One region of the Cellulomonas sp. ATA003 genome, then DNA from elsewhere that is predicted to be linked to it. Evidence: riboswitches for the same ligand, from Rfam matches in the RefSeq annotation. Region 1 holds a riboswitch; each other region holds the start of a gene.
The links. A riboswitch is a leader RNA that binds a small molecule or an ion and turns the genes downstream of it on or off. The one in region 1 is predicted to bind cyclic di-GMP.
Positions count from the first base shown of each region.

Region 1 (2,259 bases):
ACTGCAGAGGCTGGTGCGGTTTTCGCAGCGGGTGGGGCAGTGACGGGCGACGTTGAGGCCGATGCCTCCACCGACGTGCTCGGAGCAGACCGAGTCGCTGCTCCGTAGTACTCGGCGCTGGAGACGATCCCGCCGATGACCACTTCGAGTCGCGTGCCCTGCTGGATGGCGCCCACCCAGTGAGCGCGCCCAACGGGATCGCTGGGCCGGCCGAGGAGAGCCTGGTAGTGCACATCGATGGCCGTCCCGAGGTGCTCCGTGGAGAGCAGGAAGCCCGTCGCGACCGCGCCGGGCGATGCTCCACGGCGCAGCGCATCCGTCCAGCCGCGGACCTCGGCGTCACCGGGGGTGCGGCCGAGCACGTCGCGGTAGAGCCGGAGGACCCAGGCGCTGTCGGTCCCGCCGGCCCGGTGGTAGTACTCCTCGGAGGCGACGAAGCCGGCTTCCATCGCCTGGATGGTCGTGCCGGCGTGCATCTGTGCGAGCCAGTGTGTCAGGCCGACGCGGTCAGGGTGCGGCCGAGATACGAACGGTATGCGTCCGTCACGAGGCCCGTGCGGTACTCGGTGCTCGAGGTTATGGCGTTCGCGACGGCCACACGAGGCACCCCCTGGCGGAGCGCCGTCGTCCATGTCGCCAGCCCGCCGTCGTCGGGAGCACGCTCGAAGAGATGCTGGTAGACGTTGCGGACGTAGCTGCTCGTCACGGCGGCCGACGGGACCGCGGTGGTCGTCACGGCACCTGTCGCCAGTGCGGTGGCGGAGGTCGTCAGCGGCCCGGCAAGCGTGACCCAGGCCAGGCAGGCGCAGGCGATGGATCGCGCAATGCGCCGCTCTCGTCGCGGGGGCAGCTTTCGCCGCGCAGGGTTCGTGGGGCTGGCCGTGGGGTGCAGCACGGGAGATCTCCATCGTTCGGTGGCCTGGCGGACCGCGTGGGTCCCATGGCTTTGCGTCCCTGCCTCGCGACAGGTTTGCCTTTTCGTGGACGCCGATCCCATCGGCGGTGGAGGCCCGGCTCTGAGGGGTGCACGACGGGGTGTACGGCGAGTCATGCGGCACTCGCCGGGTCCCCCGCGTACGACGAGGGATCGTGGCGGCGCAGAGCGCCCGGCCGGGCGTCCGGGGTGTGCGCACCCGGCTTCTTTCAGCGGCCCGGATCCAGTTGGGGCGAGAGCGGGACCAGGTGCCGGCTCGGTGGCCGGCGCGACTCCGCGGTGTCTCAGTCGGCTCGTTGTCGGGCGTCGGTGCCGGTGGATGTTGACCACTGGTGCGGGCTGCGCCGTAGCGTCCCGCACCACGAACCCGAGCACGTCGGTGGCGCCCCCCACGCTTGCGTCGGTGTGCGCGACGCTGATGGTGCCCGGGCGTCTAACCCAGCTTGACGATCGCAGTGTTGCGAGCGCACACGTCCGAAGACGCTGTCAGTGTGGCCGTCGAGCGGCATGCAGCGGCGACCCTCGTCGAGGGCAAGGTCGACCGGAGGAGCGCCTGGTACCCGCAACCGTCGTCGGCAGGCGCGGCAGCGACGTAGTGACCGTTGACCTCGACCACTCACCGTGCCGGTCCCGGCGTTGTTGGGAAGAGCCCAACGCGCCGAAACTCAACTTGACGACGGCCGTCACCAGGCGGCTGGGTCCGGGAGCGAGTGCGGCGCGAAGGTGCGGCGCATGCGGCGAGCGACTGGTCCGCCGGGCACGCGAACACGTGAATGCGGAATCCGCGCTCGACGACGTCATGGGGCGGTTGCAGCGGTCGCACCGACAGGCGCACGCGGCAGTACGACGATTGCCACAAGTTGGCTCAAGAGGGAGACGTGGGAGACAGCCCGTACAGGGAGCACCGGGCAGGACAGTGAGCCGCGGCTCGGCCGCGTCGCTCACCATGAACCCGTGGACGTCGGCGCACACACGCAGCGGGTCGGCAATGAATGTGCGGTCCAGGTGACGGCCAAGGGCCAGGACATCACGCTCCATCCGCGCGTCCGTCTCGGACCTGTTCACCGAAGGCGTGACTTCACCGGCACGCACCGGACCTCGGGGCGACATTCTGACAATAGGACAAGGCCGCGCCCCAGAGGAGCGCGACCGGAAGTTGAAGATGACCCACCGGCGCGGCATAGACGCATCACTGGTGGGGAAGCCGGAAGACCCGGCTCCCCACCAGCGGCCGCGAGCCTCAGCCACACGAAGTGCGAGGTGTCGTCGCACGCGGCTACGGCGGCTCAGGCCGTGCGTGGCACCGACTTGCCGTTGTCGAACAC
Region 1 covers NZ_CP133990.1:3,145,053-3,147,311, reverse strand. Annotated here, with positions in the region: gene REH70_RS15670 (DUF4214 domain-containing protein) at 1-449, opposite strand, end outside; gene REH70_RS15665 (DUF4214 domain-containing protein) at 494-895, opposite strand; cyclic di-GMP riboswitch class I at 911-985, opposite strand; gene REH70_RS15660 (right-handed parallel beta-helix repeat-containing protein) at 2,221-2,259, opposite strand, start outside.

Region 2 (2,259 bases), 460 kb from region 1:
CGTCGCTCACGGCGCTGTCGACCCCGCACCCGGCCGCCGCGGTCCACAGCCTGACGCGCAGCACCCAGGCGCTCCGCTCCTGGTACATGGCCGGCTTCCAGCTCCCGCGGCTGCCGGAGCGCCTCCTGCTCGCCGACGACGGTGCCCGGCTACGGCGTGCGCTCGTGACGTCCGGGCTCGAGGAGTCGCGAGCCGACCACTACACGCGTCGCATGCTCGAGCCGGGCGCCCTCACCGCCGCCCTGGCCTGGTACCGGGCCATCCCGCTGGGCCGCGGGTTCTCCGCGGGCGTCATCCGGGTCCCCACGACGCTCGTGCACGGACGGCGGGACCCGTTCTTCTCCCCCACCGCCGTCCGGGCGACCGGTCGCTACGTGCGGGGCCCGTTCCGCTCCGTCGGCGTCGACATCGGCCACTGGGTGCCCGAGCAGGTGCCCGAGCGGGTGGCCGAGGTGGTGCTGAGCGCCGTCCGGCGCGGGTAGCGGCCGGCCGACGAATAGGGCAGTCCGGTCGTCCGCGCAAGCAGCCCGGCCGACGGATCACCCGTTCGCCACTCAAGTTCACCCGATGCAGGCCGATGGGCTCTGTGTCCACGAAGGGGCAGACCCGTCGCGAGGCGGGGACGCAAAGCCATGGGACCCGCGGGGTCAGCCGGGCCACCGAACGACACTGGAGAACACTGTGCACCGAACTCACCATGCCCCCAGGGCGTCGAACCTCCGCACGCCGCTCGCGCGTCGCGTTGCTGCTGCCGTCGCCACGCTCGCCGTCACCGGCTCATTCATTGGAGGAGCAACGGCCGCGCAGGCCGCGCCGGCGGGGTCGCCGGTCGGCAATCTCGACCGGGTCACTCCGGTCACCGGTGGGCTCGAGGTCTTCGGCTGGGCCGCTGACCGCAACACGACCAAGCCGGTGACCGTCAAGGTCGCCGTCGCCGGCAGCACCCGCACCCTGACCACCGACGTCGCCCGCGCGGATGTCCCCCGCGCCTACCCCGATCTCGGCCCGCGCACCGGCTACAAGACGGTGGTGCCGCTACCCAAGGGCAGCCACGAGGTTTGCGTCACCGTGGTCAACGTCGGCCCTGGGGCGGACCGCACCTTCGCCTGCCGCACCGCCACCGTCACGTCCGGCACCGCGACCCCGGCACCCAAGCCGGCCCCGGCCCCCACCCCCACACCGGCCGTGTCGAGCTCGTCACGCACGCTGACGTGGGCCCCGCCGAAGCTCACCAACCCGACAACGATCACCGTCTCGAACACCAACCGCGACCTGATCCTCAAGGCCGGCCAGGACTACATCGTCAAGATGCCCAGCACCCCGCTCGAAGCCAAGGGCGGTCTGATCATCGGCGGCGGCCGCAACGTCGTCCTGATCGGCGGCGAGATCAAGATCAGCAAGAACAGCACCCACGGCAACGACGTCCGCGGCCTGTACCTCAAGGGGCAGTCCGGCACGATCCACGTCGAAGGCCTCAAGATCACCGGTGCCGCGCTGGCCGAAGGCATCAACCTCGACCAGCGCAACGGCGCCACCGTCCAGCTCCAGAACATCCGCGTCGACACCGTCCACGGCTCCGGCAGCGGCTTCCACGCCGACGTACTCCAGACCTGGGCCGGCCCCAAGGTCCTGCGCGTCGACGGCCTGACCGGCTACACCACATACCAGGGCTTCTTCCTCACCCCCCAGCAGTACGGGCCGCTGCCCGACCTGATGGACTTGCGGAACGTCAACCTTGTCGGCCAGGCCGGAAGCAAGTACCTCGCCTGGCGTGACGGCGGTGCCTGGCCGTTGAAGCTGCAGAACGTCTGGGCATCGACTTCCCAGATCAGCGTTCCGCGTACGCAATTCCTGCGCGGCGATTGGGCCAACGCTCAGTCGGGAGTGCCGACGAGTGGCGACATCGTGCCGTCCAGCATGGCTGGCACGCGCTACGCATCGCCGGGGTACACCGGCTGATCTTCGGCCAGGTGTCGCATAGGGCCCGCCGGCTGGGTGCGGTCACGAGGGAGGAGGCGGCGGTGCACTACTGCCCCTTCTCCCTCCGGCTCATCGTTCTCCCGTACCGTCGACCTCGAGCACAAATCACCCGCGGCTTACCCATTCAGCCCTTGCGCGAGTTCACTAGGTGAGGTATGTCACTTCGCTTGCTGGGCCGCAGGCTGTGCCCCTACGGTGTCACGAGTCCACAGGACACGCGGACCTGCACGACAGGGACGTGACGCCACGGGCCGTGCGTTCGCAGCAGGCCACCGAACG
Region 2 covers NZ_CP133990.1:3,609,906-3,612,164, forward strand. Annotated here, with positions in the region: gene REH70_RS17885 (alpha/beta fold hydrolase) at 1-482, shown strand, start outside; cyclic di-GMP riboswitch class I at 590-664, shown strand; gene REH70_RS17890 (hypothetical protein) at 913-1,959, shown strand.
Region 2: another riboswitch for cyclic di-GMP. It lies ahead of REH70_RS17890 (hypothetical protein); the one in region 1 lies ahead of REH70_RS15665 (DUF4214 domain-containing protein).

Region 3 (2,259 bases), 860 kb from region 1:
CGCCACGGTCGACCTCGACGTCGAGACGGGCGGAGAGCGCGTTGACGACGCTCGAGCCCACGCCGTGCAGACCGCCGGAGGCGGCGTAGGAGCCGCCGCCGAACTTGCCGCCGGCGTGGAGCTTGGTGAACACGACCTCGACGCCGCTGAGGCCGGTCTTGGGCTCCGCGTCGACCGGGATCCCGCGGCCGTCGTCGCGGACCTCGACGGACTGGTCCTCGTGCAGGATCACGTCGATGATCGAGCAGTGCCCGGCGAGCGCCTCGTCGACGGAGTTGTCGATGATCTCCCACAGGCAGTGCATGAGCCCGCGGGAGTCGGTCGAGCCGATGTACATCCCGGGACGCTTGCGCACCGCCTCCAGGCCCTCGAGGACGGAGAGGTGCCGGGCGGTGTAGCTGGACTCAGCGGAGGCGGTCGACACGAGGCCCCAGCCTAATCGCTGGCGTCACCGCACCGTGGCGGGGCGGGCGCGGCGCGCCGGTCCGGGCGGTGGCGCCGGTCCGGCACAGGACCGGTCGGGTGGACCGGGCTTCGCGGTGAGCGAATACGGGGGTCCTGACGGCATGCTCACGGGCAGCGGGTGGTTACATGTTCTTGTGACTGCAACGACGACGACCGAACCCCTGACCGCGGCAGACCGTTGCGACCGCTGCAACGCCCAGGCCTATGTCCGCGTGGTGATGCCGAGCGGCGAGCTGCTGTTCTGCGCCCACCACGCCCGAGAGCACGCCCCGAAGTTCACGGCCCTGGCCACCCACGTCCAGGACGAGACCGACCGGCTCCTCGCGGAGCACGGCGCCGGCGCCGGGGCGGTCCGCTGACGCGGACCGGTAGCGGACGGGTCGACGACCCGCACCAGCCAGCACGACATGAGGGCCCGACCGGATGGTCGGGCCCTCATGTCGTTGTCGGGCCGACGTGTCGTGCGGCCCTCGTGTCGTGCAGGTCGGTCAGCGCAGGGGGACGGTGAGCGCCGGACCGGTCTCAGCGCACCTGTGCCGGCACGAAGCCGAGCAGGCCGCCCGACGCCGACGCGAACGTCTGCCGGCTGAGGAGCCGCTCGAGCGCGGAACCGGCCTCCGGTCGCTGCGGACCGGTCGGCGACATCGTCAGGTGCGCACCGCGCTCGCCTGCGGGGACGTCGCCCCGGGCCGCGTCGGTCCGCGGGAGGATGGGGTCGGACATGGGGTCTGCTCCTGTCGTTCGGTGGCCCGGCTGACCGTAGGGGTCCCGTGGCTTTGCGTCCCCGCCTCTCGACGGGTTTGCCCTTCTCGCTGACACCGCAGAACGTATCGCACGAATCGGGCATGTCCACCCCGTGCGGGGCCATTTCACCCGCTCGCCGAGGCGGGTCCGCGCCTCGGCGGGACCGTGCCGCCGGTCGCGCCCGTCGCGCCCGGTCACGGGCGCGACGGGCACGGGCGCACGGGCGCGCGGGCGCACGGGGGCCGCACGGCCGCACGGGGTATCCTCACGGCGGATTTCACCCGCGCGAACGGGTGCTGACATCCCCCGTTCACACCGGCGCGTGATAATGGCCATCGTGCCCGTCAGCCGACGCCGGCCGGAGAGGACTTCATCGTGGCGACGTACCTGTGCCTGGACGGACCGCTCGAGGGGCGCGCCCTGCGCTGGCGCCGACTCCCCCGGCGGGGCCGTCCGGTGACGGTGGCTCTGGTCGACGTCGGGCACGGCGTGCTCGAGGTCGAGTACCGCGTGCAGCGCCCGGCCGGCCGCTCGCGCCCCGGCGACCTCCGGTTCGTCCGCGCGCGCGACGCCTGGCACACCCCGCGGTGGCGCGCACGCACGCGGCGCCGTCTCGCGCTCTGACCGACGACCCCGGCCGGCCGCCCGTCCCGTGCGCGGGTGTCCCCGCCACGCCCGCACCGGCCCTCCCCGGCCCGGTACGCCACGAGACGACCGTGGGCCGCGCACCGGCCTCGGCTGAGGCGGTACGCGGCCCACGGCGACGTCGGCGTCCGGCGTCAGTCCAGGTAGTCCCGCAGGACCTGCGAGCGGCTCGGGTGCCGCAGCTTCGACATGGTCTTGGACTCGATCTGACGGATCCGCTCGCGCGTGACCCCGTAGACCTTCCCGATCTCGTCCAGGGTCTTCGGCTGGCCGTCCGTGAGGCCGAAGCGCATCGAGACGACGCCGGCCTCGCGCTCGGACAGCGTGTCGAGCACCTGGTGCAGCTGCTCCTGCAGGAGCGTGAAGCTCACGGCGTCGGCCGGGACGACGGCCTCGGAGTCCTCG
Region 3 covers NZ_CP133990.1:2,289,370-2,291,628, forward strand. Annotated here, with positions in the region: gene REH70_RS11355 (DNA topoisomerase IV subunit B) at 1-424, opposite strand, end outside; gene REH70_RS11360 (hypothetical protein) at 567-824, shown strand; gene REH70_RS11365 (hypothetical protein) at 988-1,188, opposite strand; cyclic di-GMP riboswitch class I at 1,206-1,280, opposite strand; gene REH70_RS11370 (hypothetical protein) at 1,585-1,833, shown strand; gene REH70_RS11375 (RNA polymerase sigma factor) at 1,989-2,259, opposite strand, start outside.
Region 3: another riboswitch for cyclic di-GMP. It lies ahead of REH70_RS11365 (hypothetical protein); the one in region 1 lies ahead of REH70_RS15665 (DUF4214 domain-containing protein).